Regions from separate parts of the Cryobacterium sp. Hb1 genome, predicted to be linked through region 1. Evidence: predicted binding sites of a transcription regulator. Region 1 holds the regulator's gene; the other holds the start of a gene.

Region 1 (7,092 bases):
GGGCGTGTACGTGGAACACGGTCTGGCCGGCGGCCGCCCCGGTGTTGAAGACGAGGCGGAACTGCCCGTTGGTTCGTTCGGCAGCGATGCGCTCGGCTACCGAGACGAGTTCGGCCAGAAGCACCGGGTTGCCTGCGGCCAGTTCGACGACGTTCTGATACTGCGGGTCTTTGGTGGTGATGACAACGTGCACCGGAGCTTTCGGAGCAATGTCGAGGAACGCGATGATGTGTTCGGTCTCGGCGACGATCGTCGCTGGAATCTCACGCGCGATGATGCGGCTGAAAATGGTCGGTTCGAAACCGGAATAAGACATGCCTCTATCTTAAGCGGCGCTACCAGCGGCCGAAGGTCGCATTGAGGATTGCGAGGGCAGCGGGACCGGCAGTCGACGTGCGAAGCACGGTGTCACCGAGGCGTACCTGGGTCGCGCCGGCTTGTTCCAGCAGGAGCAGCTCGGCCGGGGATATTCCACCCTCGGGCCCAACAACGAGCAGAATGTCGCGGTCGTCGGTGGGCGCGGCCACCTCGGTGAGGCGACCGCTCGCAGTCGGCTCGAGCAGCAGCATCCGTGTGGTGGCGGCGAGCACGGCCAGTTGTTTGGTGCTGGCGAGCGGTGCGACCTCTGGCAACCAAGCCCGAATGGACTGTTTGCTGGCCTCGCGCACAATGCTGATCCAGCGTTCGTGGCCTTTGGCTATCTTCGGGCCCTCCCATTTGGTGATGGAACGTGATGCGGTCCAGGGAATGACGCCGTCGACACCGAGTTCGGTGGCGGCTTGAACGGCAAGCTCGTCCCGATCACCCTTGGCGAGGGCCTGTACCAAACGGATGCGCGGCGTCGCCGCCGCAGTCTCGCTCGCGTCATCCACGCGCAGGGTCAACGCCGTAGCCTCCGCTGTCAGCACCGTACCCTGCACCAGCAACCCGGCTCCATTGCCTAAGCGCAGCCGGTCTCCGGGACGAACCCGGCTGACCGTGACCGCGTGCCGTGCCTCGGCGCCATCAACGGAAACGACCTCCCCCGGGCGACACTGCGCCGCCCGGAGCGTTTCCTGCAGATAGAAATGTGCCACGTCAGCCGAGGAACCGGTCGCGCAGCTTCGCGAACAAGCCCTGCTGGTACTGGCTCAGGGTGGGCGCTGGCGCTGCATAGCGGGCAGCGAATTGCTCGATCAGGTCGCGTTCCTTGTGGTCGAGCTTGGTGGGCGTAAGCACGTGGATGCCGATCTTCAGGTCGCCTCGCCCGCTGCCTCGCAGCTTGGTGATACCACGGTCCTTGATCGTGAGCACTTCTGAGCTTTGCGAACCAGCGCGAATCTCCACCTCGATATCACCGTCGAGAGCCTTCACGGTGACGTTGGTGCCGAGAATCGCACTCGTCATCGACACGTCGAGCGAGCACATGAGGTCGTCGCCGTCGCGACTGAACACGTCGTGGTGGCGCACCTTCATCTCGAGGTAGAGGTCACCGTTCGGGCCGGCGGCCGGACCGGCCTCTCCGCTGCCGGGCATCTGCAAGCGCAGGCCGGTGTCGACTCCGGCCGGAATATCCACCGGAACCGTGCGTCGGGCGCGCACGCGGCCCTGCCCGGAACAGGTCATGCACGGCGTCGCGATGATAGTGCCGTAACCGCGGCAGGAGCCGCACGGGCTCGACGTCATCACGTTGCCGAGCAGAGACCGAACGGCGCGCTGGATGCTGCCGGTCCCGTGGCAGATGTCGCAGGTGATCGGTGATGTACCGGGGGCGCAGCAGGAGCCCTTGCAGGTGTCGCAAACGATCGCGGTGTCGACCTCAAGGTCGCGGTGCGTGCCGAAGATGACCTCATCGAGGTCGAGTTCAACCCGGATGAGAGCGTCTTGGCCGCGTTCGCGGCGGGACCGCGGACCGCGGCTGTTGCCGCCTCCCCCACCGAAGAAGGTCTCGAAGATGTCGCCGAAGTTGCCAAAGTTCTGGCCGTCGAACCCGCCGTTCTGACCGCCACCCTGGTCGTATTTCTGACGCTGTTTCGCGTCGCTCAGCACGTCATAGGCATGGGTGATGCTTTTGAACCGTTCCGACGCTTCAGCGCCGGGATTCACGTCGGGGTGCAGTTCACGGGCAAGGCGGCGGTAGGCCTTTTTGATTTGGTCGGTGGTTGCGTCGCGGTCAACGCCGAGAGCTTCGTAGTGGTCAGCCAAAGGTGGCTCTCCTTGAGTTTTTTATGATTATGATTCTGGTTCTGGTGATGTGGTCTCTGCCGCCGAGGCGGCAACAGCTTTAGGTCTCGCCGAGCAGGCGGGAGAGGTAGCGAGCGACGGCGCGCACCGCCGCCATGTTATTGGAGTAATCCATGCGCGTGGGACCAAGCACGCCCAGGCGGGCGAGGTTGCCGTTCGCGCTGTAGCCGCTGGTCAACACGCTTGCCTCGGGCAGGCCGAACGCCGCGTTCTCCCGGCCAATGCTCACCGAAACTCCGTGTTGGTCGGTCTCCATTTCGCCGAACAGCCGCAGCAGCACCACCTGCTCTTCGATGGCTTCGAGCACCGGGTAGATGCTGCCGGAGAAATCTTCCTCGGTGCGCACAAGGTTCGCTGCCCCGGCCATGACCAGTTTATCCTGGCGGTTGGCGCCGATTTGGTCGGCGAGGGTGCTCGTGATGAGGTCGATGAGCGGTTGCAACATCGGCGCGCCCGGCCACACGCTCGCGGCGAGGGCGGCTCTGGCCTCGGCCATGCCGAGTCCAACGACAGCAACATTGAGTCGGGCGCGCACCTCGACGAGGGTCTGCTCATCGAGCGCCCACGGCAGATCGATCACGCGCTGTTCCACCCCGCCAGAATCCGTGATCAGCACCGACAGGATGCGCGTCTCGGTCAGCGGCACGAACTCGATGTGCCGTACCTTGGCGCGAGACACAGAGGGATACTGCACGAGCGCGACCTGATGAGTGAGCTGGGAGAGCAGTCGTACACTGCGCACGAGCACTTCGTCAAGGTCGGCGGCGTGACCCAGAAAGGTTTCAATGGCTTGACGTTGCGCCGGCGTGAGTGGCCGCAGATCAGCGAGGTGGTCGACGAAAACTCGGTAGCCCTTATCGGTGGGGATGCGCCCCGACGAGGTGTGCGGCGCCGCGATCAGGTCTTCTTCTTCGAGGAGGGCCATGTCGTTACGAATGGTCGCAGCGGAGACGCCGAAGGCGTGCCGATCAACGATGGATTTGGAGCCGACGGGTTCACGAGAGGCAACGTAGTCCTGCACGATGACGCGCAACACATCGAGGCCACGGTCGGAAACCATTGCGCCCACCTTCCTGATTCGTGAGGTCCAGCTTGAGTTCTGCGGATGCCGCTTACCGCGCGCTCTGAGGGTCACACGGGAAGGTACGTTTGCCAGCACATCGTTGGCACTCGCATCCACTGACTGCTAATCATATCGCGGCTGCCTGAACAGACCCATTGCCAGCAGTTCGAAGCGAGGGTTTAATTACGCGTATTCTGCCCAACACGTATGGTGAAGGGGACGATCATGAGCGATCCACAGTCACAATCTTTGAACGGCCCAAACAATCGTGAACCGAAGGTCGAAAAAGCCGCGGGACGGCCGAAACTACCGATATCCGTGGTCGATTCCGGTCAGTTCCCCACTGGCACGGTTAGTCTGGAGGGGGCAGGCGTGGCCACTGCACGACTGTATGAGTGGCTCCGGCGACTAAGCGTCGGAAGCGCCACGACCAGTTCAACTTACTCGAACAGGAGACCACATGTCCGAGAACGATCCGCGCACGAATCCCTATGAATCCACCCCGCCGCAAAATCCCTACTCGCAAAATATCCCTCGCCGGCCGATGAGCCCGGCGGACGAGAAGATGTGGGCGACTTTGATTCACGTCGGCGGCATTCTGCTCGTTTTTCTACCCAGCCTTATCGGTTACCTCATGCTGCGCGATCGTGGTCCGTTCATTCGCGCGCACAGCGCAACGGCGTTGAATTTTCAGATCACCCTGACGATCGTCTATGTGGTCGCAACCGCGTTGACGAGCATCCTGATCGGATACCTGATATTGCCGGTCGCCTTCGCCCTCGGCATCATTTTCTCGATCCTGGCCGCGCTGGCAGCCAATCGCGGCCAGGGCTACGCCTACCCGCTCACCATCAAATTCTTCAGCTAATCGCTGAGGCGCCGCACCACGGCGTCAGCCAGGAGTCGCCCGCGTAGGGTCAGTTCTACTGTTCCGGCAAGGGCGGCTCTGGCATTGATGAGTTCATCGGCGATCAAACCGGCGACCTCGACGCGCCCCGCCGCCGACAGCGATGCGACCGGGATTCCGGAGCGGATCCGGCTCTGCAAGAGGATGCGTTCGAGCTCACGGGTCGGCGCGTCGAGCGTCTCTCGGCCAGCGGCCGGTGACAGGCCGCCCCGCATCCGTTCGGAATAGGCCGCCGGATGCTTGACGTTCCACCAGCGCACACCGCCGACGTGGCTGTGGGCGCCGGGGCCGACGCCCCACCAGTCCTGGCCGGTCCAGTAGGCGAGGTTGTGCCGGGATCTGTGGGCGTCGCTCGTTGCCCAGTTGCTGACCTCGTACCAGTCGTACCCGGCGGCGGCGAGAAGTTCGTCGGCCAACTCGTAGAAGTCAGCCTGCTGGTCGTCGTCGGTCGGAGCGATCTCTCCGCGGCGAATCTGCCGGGCGAGCTTGGTACCGTCTTCGACGATGAGCGAATAGGCGCTCACGTGGTCGGGATGCAAACTGAGCGCCTGTTCGAGACTCGTGCGCCAATTCGCGAGGGACTCCCCCGGCGTGCCGTAGATCAGGTCGAGGCTCACGTCGAGCCCGGCGGCGCGGGCCCACTCCACGACGAGCGGCACCCGCTCGGGGTCGTGGGTGCGCTCCAGTGTGGCGAGCACGTGCGGCACGGCAGACTGCATGCCGAACGACACGCGCGTGAAGCCGGCATCAGCGAGGGCACCGAGGTAGGCGGCGTCGACCGAGTCTGGGTTGGCTTCGGTGGTGACCTCGGCGCCGTCTGCCAGGCCCCACTGCTCGCGCACCGCAGCGAGCATGCGGGTCAGGTCGGTCACCGGCAGTAGAGTCGGCGTGCCTCCCCCAAAGAACACCGTGGCGACTTCGCGTGCCGGCACGCCCGACGCGGTGAGGATGCGGGCGGCCGCATCGACCTCGAGCACGGCCTGGCTGGCATAGTCGCTTTGTTTGACGCCGCGCAGTTCGGTCGCCGTGTAGGTATTGAAGTCGCAATAGCCGCAGCGCACCCGGCAGAACGGCACGTGCAGGTACACACCGAAATCGCGTTCGGCCGCACTGACGGCCGCAGACGCGGGAAGGAGTCCGTCGGCGGGTGCTGGGTCGCCGACGGGGTGGGGTCCGGCCATGGGTAAAGCTCCAGTACGTTTGTTATTTGTTGCGCGTTATTTGATGCGCGTTATTTGATCGCGCCGACGGGATGCAGGGCCCGCAGGTATAGCTTGGTGAATTTCGCCTGCTGAAAGCGAAGCACCGGCCAGGCCAGGCGGTAGTACCAGGTGCTGGCCCGCGAGAAGGAGCGGATGGTCAGCCAGACCGAGTCGTCGTCCCGGTGTTCGACGATGAAGGATTCCTCGCCGCTCTCGGGGTGACCGGTCAGAGTTCCGTACGCGAACCCGATGCGGGCGGCCTCGTCGATAACGTAGACCACGCGCACCGGCGCGGTCACGGCGAAGAACCAGACCTTCATTTTCAACGTCGCGGTCATACCGTTGGCGATATATGGCGTGCCGTCGTCTGCGAAAGTCGCTTCATTGACCGGATGCTGCTGCCCGGCTGCCGGGGTGCCGTCGGCTTGAAAGGTGACCGGGGTGTACTGCACGCCGGTACCGTTCTCAAGATCGGTCACCTCCATGCCGCTGCCGCGCTGGATTCCCCACGTCATCAGCAACTTGGTCGCGGCTCCGAACCGTTCGTGGGAACTGCCCAGCTTCACGCTCTGTTCCATCGGGCGGTAACCCTTGGGCGGATAGCTCATCAGGTCGGGCGCCAGCGTGCCGCCGATGGCAGCGTAGCTGACGGCGGCGTCGGTGAAAGTAGCCCTGCGCATCTGTTTTACTTCTTATCTTTCGTCTCAATGTCCCCCGACAGTGCCGCGATGAACGCTTCCTGGGGAACTTCGACCCGGCCGACCATCTTCATGCGCTTCTTGCCCTCTTTCTGCTTCTCCAGCAGTTTGCGCTTGCGCGAGATATCACCGCCATAGCACTTGGCGAGCACGTCTTTACGCATCGCCGAAATGCTCTCGCGGGCGATGATGTGGGCGCCGATCGCGGCCTGGATGGGCACCTCGAACTGCTGGCGCGGAATAAGTTTGCGCAGGCGCCCGGTCATGAGAGCGCCGTAGGCATAGGCCTTGTCCCGGTGAACGATGGCAGAAAATGCGTCAACCTGCTCGCCCTGCAGCAGGATGTCGACCTTGACGAGGTCGGCTTCCTGCTCGCCGGAGGGCTCGTAGTCGAGTGAGGCGTAGCCGGCGGTGCGGCCCTTGAGCATGTCGAAGAAGTCGAACACGATCTCACCCAGCGGCATCGTGTAGCGAATCTCGACGCGGTCTTCGCCAAGGTATTCCATACCGAGAAGCGTGCCGCGGCGGCTCTGGCACAGCTCCATAATGACGCCGACATAGTCTTTGGGCGCGAGGATGGCGGCCTTGACCATGGGTTCGAGCACCTTGGCGATCTTTCCGGTGGGGTATTCGCTCGGGTTGGTCACCGTGACGGTGCGTTTGTCGTCGGTGGTGACCTCGTATGGCACGCTTGGCGCCGTCGTGATCAGGTCGATGTTGAATTCACGCTCGAGGCGTTCGGTGATGATCTCAAGGTGAAGGAGACCGAGGAAGCCACAGCGAAACCCGAAACCGAGGGCGACGGAGGTCTCCGGCTCGTAGCCGAGACTCGCGTCGGAGAGCTTGAGCTTGTCGAGGGCCTCGCGCAGCGCCGGGTAATCGCTGCCATCGATGGGGTACAGCCCGGAGAACACCATGGGCTGCGGTTCGTTGTAGCCGGGCAGCGCATCGGTCGCCGGGCGCAGGGCGGTCGTGATGGTGTCGCCGACCTTGGACTGT
Region 2 (7,092 bases), on a different contig from region 1:
TGCTCTTTCTGACCTGATCACACCGGAGCCCGGCGCGCAAAACGCTTGCCCCATCAAAGCTAGGCTGAACGAGTGCTACTCGCCATTGATACCTCTGCTGGCACGAGCGTTGCCGTCGTCGACCTCACCCGGGGTGTGATCGCCGAACGCGGCGAGGCCGACACGATGCGCCACGCCGAAATCGTCGGCCCGTTCATTCTCGAGTGTCTGCGGGAAGCGGATATCGCGCCCGGTGCACTCTCCGGCGTGGTCGGCGGTATGGGCCCCGGACCCTTCACCGGTCTGCGCGTCGGCATCGCCTCGGCCCGTGTCTTCGCCCTCGGAGCCGGCAAACCGCTCGTGCCGGTCATCAGCCACGATGCCATCGCCTACGGCCACTACCGCCGTGGACACAGTGGACCGCTCGTCGTCGTGACCGACGCCCGCCGCCGCGAAATCTACTGGAGCGCCTATTCCCAAGCGGATGTCGTGGGTCTGCCGGTGCGCGTCGGTGTGCCCGGCCTCGCCAAACCGGCCGAACTCGACGACCCGACCTGGCTGCACGCGCTGTGGCCCCGAATCGACGCCGCCACGGTGGCGGCTGGAGACCTCGGACTGGTGGCCGAGCTGAGTTTCGCCCACCACCGCCCTTTCGCGGCCAATGCGCCGTTGTACTTGCGCTCACCTGATGTCACATTGTCGAACGGCCCCAAGCGGGTCAGCCGATGACCTGGCAGCTGCGCCGCGCGCACGAACCCGACCTGGTTGCCATCATGCACCTCGAGACGACCATTTTTGAAAACGATGCCTGGTCGGCGCCCATGATGCTGCGCGATCTCGGAGACCCGGCCTGCTACTACCTCGTGGCTTTCCCGCCGGATTCCCCGCGCACGATCGAAGCCTACGCCGGACTGCTCGCTCCCCAAGGCGCCACAGAAGGCGACATCCAGACCATCGCCGTCGCCGACACGGCCCGCGGTCACGGACTCGGCCGTGCACTCATGGAGGCGCTCATCAGCGAAGCTCGCAAACGCGGCGCCCGGCTGATCTTTCTCGAGGTTCGCGCCGATAATCCGGGTGCCCAGCGCCTGTACCAGCGCCTCGGATTCCTTGACGTGGGGGTGCGCCGCGGTTACTACCAGCCAGACAACGTCGACGCTATCGTCATGCGCCTGAATATTCCCGAATTGGAATCAATGCTAGTAGCCGTGGAGTTCCCGTGACGATTATGAACCGCACCGATCCCCTCGTGCTCGGCATCGAGACCTCATGCGACGAAACCGGCATCGGCATCGTGCGCGGAACCACCCTGCTGTCCAATACCATCGCGAGCTCGATGGACGAGCACGCCCGCTATGGCGGCGTCGTGCCTGAGATCGCGGCCCGCGCGCACCTCGATGAACTGGTGCCGGCCATCAACGCGGCCATCGCGGAGGCCGGCATCCGCCTGCACGATCTTGATGCCATCGCCGTCACCTGCGGGCCCGGACTCTCCGGCGCCCTGATGGTCGGTGTCGGCGCTGCGAAGGCGCTCGCCGTTGCGCTTGACAAGCCGATCTACGCGGTCAACCACTTGGTCGGCCATGTCGGGGCCGACCTGCTGCATCGTTCCATTCCCACCAGCAGGACCGACACCAGCGACGCAGTCCCGCTCGAGTACCCGACGATCGCGCTGCTGGTCTCCGGCGGGCATACCTCGCTGCTGCTGGTGCGCGACCTGGTCAGCGACGTCGAACTGCTCGGCGAGACCATTGACGATGCCGCTGGCGAAGCCTTCGACAAGGTGGCCCGGCTGCTCTCGCTGCCCTACCCCGGCGGACCGCAGATCGACCGAGTCGCCGCTGACGGTAACCCGAAGGCCATTCGCTTTCCGCGCGGTCTCAGCCAGCCCAAGGACATGGCCGCGCACCGCTACGATTTCTCCTTTTCGGGGCTGAAAACCTCGGTCGCCCGCTTCGTGGAACAGCGTCAGGATGCCGGCGAACCGGTGCCCACGGCCGACGTTGCGGCGAGTTTTCGCGAGGCGGTCGTCGACATTCTGCTCACCAAGGCTCTCGCGGCCTGCGCCGACTACGGCGTGCCGCGGCTGCTGCTCGGCGGCGGTGTCATCGCTAACCAGCGGCTGCGCCAAGTAGCCACCGAAAGAACGGATGCCGCCGGCATCGCCTTGCGCATCCCGCCCCTCTCTCTGTGCACCGACAACGGCGCCATGATTGCAGCCCTGGGCGCGCAGCTCATCATGGCTGGACGCGAACCTTCAACGCTGGAATTCGGCGCCGACTCTACCCTGCCGGTCGACCAGATTCAGGTCTGATCTGCCCCGGAAGTCACCGACTCGCAGGCTCACGCGATATTCTGGTCGAGCGACCCTGAACTTTTAGCACAGAGGAGACCGCAGATGTCTGATCCCACCCAGCCCCCCGCCAATCCGGAGAACAGTGACCCGACGCGCTCTAGGACGACCGGTCCCAGCGCACCCCCCGCTTACGAAACTCCGTCCGCTCCGGCCTATCCGGCGGCACCAAGTTACCAGGCAACGGGAGGTCAGGAAGCGCCGGGATACGGTCAGCCGCCGGCCTACGGCCAGAATCCGTACGGCCAACAGAACCCGCAGGACAAGTACAACGTTCTGTCGATCATCTCGCTCGTTACCTCGATCCTCCTCGTCTCGGTCGTCGGTATCGTCACCGGCCACATCGCCCTGAGCCAGATCAAGAAAACCGGCGAAAAGGGACGCGGGCTCGCTCTCTGGGGAACCATCCTCGGCTACGTCGGACTGCTCGGCGGCACCATTTTCACCATTATCACGATCGCTTTCGTGATTGCCGCAGCCTCCACGGGCGCGGGCTATTACAGATAACGACGCAGCATTGGCCCCGTGCGGGGCCGCTCGGCACGTTTCGACCGACTACGGGTTGATCCCAGCGTTCCGTTGCTCGCGGTTCGCGGCCAGAGGACACCCATGACGACACACCACCAGCACGATGACGCCTCGGCGCAGCTGGGCTACACGCGTGCTCCCGCGCCGCCGGGCAGCCAGCTCGACTGGGCGTCCACCGTGACCGCTCCCACCGAGTTCGTGCCGTACATCTACACTGAGGCGGAGGTAGAGCGCATCACCGGCCGCCGCCGGCTCTCGATCGCCGCCGTGGGTTGTGGCCTGGCCGGGCTCGGCTTGGGAGTGATCGGTGTGTTCGGTCTGCCGCCAGCGCTCATCGCGATCACCCTCGCGCTGATCGCGCGCATCACCGAGAACCGGGCGCGTACTCTCTGGCTCAGTGGTCTTGTGAGCGGTCTCGTTGGCGTTCTACTCGCGGCCGGCTGGGTGGTCTTTATCAGTCAGACCGTGCTGCCCCTGCTCTAGGGCGGTCCGTACCGAACTTTGGAAATTCGCTCGACAACGCGTACCCGCCGAGAATTTTCGCAGTTGGGCAGCAAGCTCGCCAGCTAGCGCACACGTTCCACGAGCAGCGCAACGCGCTGCCCGGCCGCGCGCGTCAGAATCAAGGTCGCTGACTCGGGCCCCTTGAGCTTGAGTCGGGTGCGCAACGTCGCCGGATCCACGTCGACGCCGCGTTTTTTGATTTCGAGGGTGCCGATCCGTCGCTGAAGCAACGCCAACCGCAGCTTCTTTTCGTCGAAGGGCAGAGTCTCGAGCACCCGGAACGCGCTCGCGAACGGTGTTGGAGTGAGCTTGTCGTTGGTCAGGTAGGCGATGCCCTCGCTCAACATATGCGCGTCCAGCGAGCGGGCTAGATCACCGATCAGGCGCGCCCGAATCACCGCGCCATCGGGTTCATATACGTAATTTCCCAGGCTGCCCGCTTCGACGTCTGCACTGTCTTCGGGGGCAGTCAGTTCGTGCGTGCCGTCGGGAGCCAAGAGCAGAGCCGATCGACGGATGCCGGTGCGCGCGAGTGCGCCAAACCACAGCCCCATTTCCACCAGCTGGCCATCCACCGACACCCACTGGGCCTCGGCGTCGACAGGAATCCGGTCGCGGTCGTGACCGGGGCCGAGCTTCATCCCGAGCGGCAAGCGGGTGGCCAGCAGGTACGCGAAGTCGAGTGAGGGGGAGTAGTCCTCGGAGCGGGTCAGCCGCGTCGTGTTGCTGTGTCCACTCGTGCGGCGGGCTGGGTCGAGCCAGACCGCGTCGAAGTCGCCCAGGTCGAACGTCTCCGCGTCGGCCTGCAGGGCAGAAGCGTTGGGAAACGGTGCAAGGTTGAAGCTCGCGACGGTCGCCGTGACCTCGTCGGCGTCGATGGCGACGACCGAAACGTCCAGGGCGGCGAGTGCCATAGCGTCGCCGCCGATGCCGCAGCCGAGGTCGGCGACCCGCGGCGGGCGGCCAAGGGCTGTGCCGAGCCCGGCGAACCGACCGGCGTGCAGCGCGGCGACTCGCAATCGTGTCGCTTGCTCCAGGCCAGCCTCCGTGAACAGCATCCGCTCGGCGAATTCACCGAACTTGACGGTGGCCTTCGCCCGAAGCCGGGACTGGTTGAGCACGGCCGACACGACGTCGGATGGGTGTCCGGCCTTGCGCAGATCGCTCACAAGCTTCAGCACGTCGCCATGGCTGTCATACGGCGGCAGGGAGTCCAGCAGTCGCAAACTCGCGGGGGAAAGCAGCTCAACGAGTTCGGTTCGATCCATGCTGCAACGTTAGCAAAATGACCCCCCATCTGGCACTCACGTTGCGTGAGTGCCAGAACCCCCCTAAACTTCACTTGGCACTCTCGCTGGGAGTCTGCTAACCCAAATCTTAGAAAGAGGTCAACCGTGTCGGTCTCCATCAAGCCGCTCGAGGATCGCATCGTCATCAAGCAGGTCGACGCTGAGCAGACCACCGCATCAGGTCTGGTCATTCCTGACACCGCGAAGGAAAAGCCCCAAGAGGGCGAAGTTGTTGCAGTCGGCCCCGGCCGCATTGACGACAACGGCAACCGCGTCCCCCTCGACATCGCCGTCGGCGACAAGGTGATCTACTCCAAGTACGGCGGAACCGAGGTCAAGTTCGGTGGCGATGACCTGCTGGTTCTCTCCGCTCGCGACGTGCTCGCCGTCGTCGTACGCTAGGTAGTTCTCTTCGCTCCTAGTCTCTAGACTGAAACTCCCGAATAGCATTGCTGTTCGGGAGTTTTTTGTTTGTGCACTTTTGTTCCGCAGGAGAAGACCATGACGGATGCTGCCGCATCGCACCGCACGACAGCCCATTCCACGTACCGTGCCGGCCTTGTCTTCGGTGGTCTCTCCTATGCCCTCTGGGGTGCGCTGCCGCTCTATTTTCTGCTACTCGCGCCCTCCGGCGCGTTTGAAATCGTGGCCTGGCGGGTGCTGTTCTCGCTCGTCTTCTGCGCTCTGATCATCACGGTCACCCGCACCTGGACGGTGCTCGGGCGGGCCCTGCGGCAGCGGCGCCTGGTGTGGACCATGGGCCTGGCCGGGGTGTTCATTTTCATCAACTGGCAGACCTACGTGATCGCCGCGACCACCGGCCACGTCGTCGAAGCGGCCTTGGGCTACTTCATCAATCCGATCGTTACCGTGTTACTCGGCGTCTTCGTGCTGCGGGAAAATTTGCGCCGGCTGCAGTGGGTGGCCATCGTGGTCAGCTGTGTCGCCGTCGTCGTTCTCGCCGTCGGATACGGTTCCCTGCCGTGGATCTCGCTCATTCTCGCATTTTCCTTCGGGCTGTACGGTCTGATCAAAAAGCGCGTCGGTCCGAGTGTGGATGCCGTCACCGGCCTCACCCTGGAGACCGCGTGGCTGGCCCCGGTCGCCGTCGTGCAGCTCGTTGTCGTCTCGGGACTCTCCGGAATCACCTTCGGCACGGTGTCGCCCTGGCACACGGCGAGCCTGCTCGCGGCCGGGATCATCACCGCGGTGCCGCTGCTGCTGTTCGCCGCGGCCGCTCGGCGGCTGCCGTTGACCGTGCTCGGGCTCATTCAATTCGTGGCGCCGGTGCTCCAGTTCCTCGTGGGCGTGTTCATTCTGAACGAGGAAATGCCCTTCGAACGCTGGGTCGGCTTCGGACTGGTCTGGGTGGCCCTGATCATTTTGACGGTTGACATGGTGGCTTCCGGTCGCAGTCCCCGGCGCAGCATCCGTGAAGTCGCCTAGCTCCAAAGAACGGGCCGACCAGTCGATACGTTGAACCGTCAGCTCGCACGTTTCAGCCCACTTCAGTTCAGTACTTGAGGATTCACATGCCCCATCGCCCCATGATCGCGGTAGTTTTTCTGCTCGCCCTGGCCCTCACTGGCTGTCGTGGTGCGCCGACGTCCACGTCGACCACGATCCCAACTCCGGTCGCTAGCAGCAGCACCAGCAGCAGCACCAGCACCAGCCCGACCGGCGACGGCACGCTGAGCATCGGCACGCTGTTTCCCATGACCGGTGATAATGCTGCGAGCGGCGCGGCCCAGGTAGCCGGCACCGAAATCGCCGTGCGCGATATCCTCGCCGACCAGACCACTCCCACCCACCCCGTGCAGCTCATTCACCGCAACTCCGACGGCGACCTCGCCGCCGCCTACGCCGACCTCGCGGCGCGCGGCGTCGACCTGGTGCTGTGGGATGCAACGACAGCGCTGCCAGCGGATGTTGACAGTTTTGCTGGCAACACGGCCATCGTGGCCCTCATCGACTTTGCCAACGGGGGAACCCCGCTTGCCGCTGACGAGGAGTTCACTGCCCGGCTGGAGACCGCCGACCCAGGGCTGACGGCCACGGCTGGCGGCTCGGAAGCCTATGACGGGGTCATCACGGCAGCCCTAGCCGCGGTCATCACCGCGGACGATGGTGGTGCCTCGCTCGAAGCGGGCTGGCCCCGGGTGGTTTCGGGAACCGCCGTGTGCGCATCCTGGGGAGAGTGTGTTTTTGCCCTGACGCAGAACCAGATCATCGATTATCAAGGGATGACCGGCCGCCGTTCGTAACGATTTGGTCGCTTTACCAAGTTCTCCTATAAAGGGGTAGGTTTCCGGGCCATTGATTGCCTACTCTGACACCACGGCAGTCAATCGGCTGACCAGTCTTACCCCTTTATCAATCAAGGAGCAACATGAGCGTTTTCGCGAAGGCCTCGGCCTCCCGCTCAGTTCATACCCTCGT

The links. The regulator HrcA, encoded in region 1, represses chaperone genes, less so after heat shock. The targets are predictions, from matches to a motif close to TTNGCACTCGNNNNNNNCGAGTGCNAA.
Region 2: groES (co-chaperone GroES) is a predicted target of HrcA. The motif match lies at 4,662-4,688, and genes of this name have one in related genera.

The regions. Positions count from the first base shown of each region.
Region 1 is NZ_SOHI01000032.1:48,333-55,424, forward strand. Features, by position in the region: gene E3T38_RS14130 (HIT domain-containing protein) at 1-316, opposite strand, end outside; gene E3T38_RS14135 (16S rRNA (uracil(1498)-N(3))-methyltransferase) at 336-1,076, opposite strand; gene dnaJ (molecular chaperone DnaJ) at 1,078-2,184, opposite strand; gene hrcA (heat-inducible transcriptional repressor HrcA) at 2,264-3,283, opposite strand; gene E3T38_RS14150 (DUF4870 domain-containing protein) at 3,747-4,154, shown strand; gene hemW (radical SAM family heme chaperone HemW) at 4,151-5,374, opposite strand; gene E3T38_RS14160 (DUF1990 family protein) at 5,425-6,075, opposite strand; gene lepA (translation elongation factor 4) at 6,081-7,092, opposite strand, start outside.
Region 2 is NZ_SOHI01000008.1:308,331-315,422, reverse strand. Features, by position in the region: gene E3T38_RS03340 (sulfite exporter TauE/SafE family protein) at 1-17, shown strand, start outside; gene tsaB (tRNA (adenosine(37)-N6)-threonylcarbamoyltransferase complex dimerization subunit type 1 TsaB) at 73-708, shown strand; gene rimI (ribosomal protein S18-alanine N-acetyltransferase) at 705-1,202, shown strand; gene tsaD (tRNA (adenosine(37)-N6)-threonylcarbamoyltransferase complex transferase subunit TsaD) at 1,208-2,293, shown strand; gene E3T38_RS03320 (DUF4190 domain-containing protein) at 2,378-2,839, shown strand; gene E3T38_RS03315 (hypothetical protein) at 2,942-3,343, shown strand; gene E3T38_RS03310 (class I SAM-dependent methyltransferase) at 3,427-4,632, opposite strand; gene groES (co-chaperone GroES) at 4,759-5,055, shown strand; gene rarD (EamA family transporter RarD) at 5,155-6,099, shown strand; gene E3T38_RS03295 (hypothetical protein) at 6,186-6,917, shown strand; gene E3T38_RS03290 (ABC transporter substrate-binding protein) at 7,043-7,092, shown strand, end outside.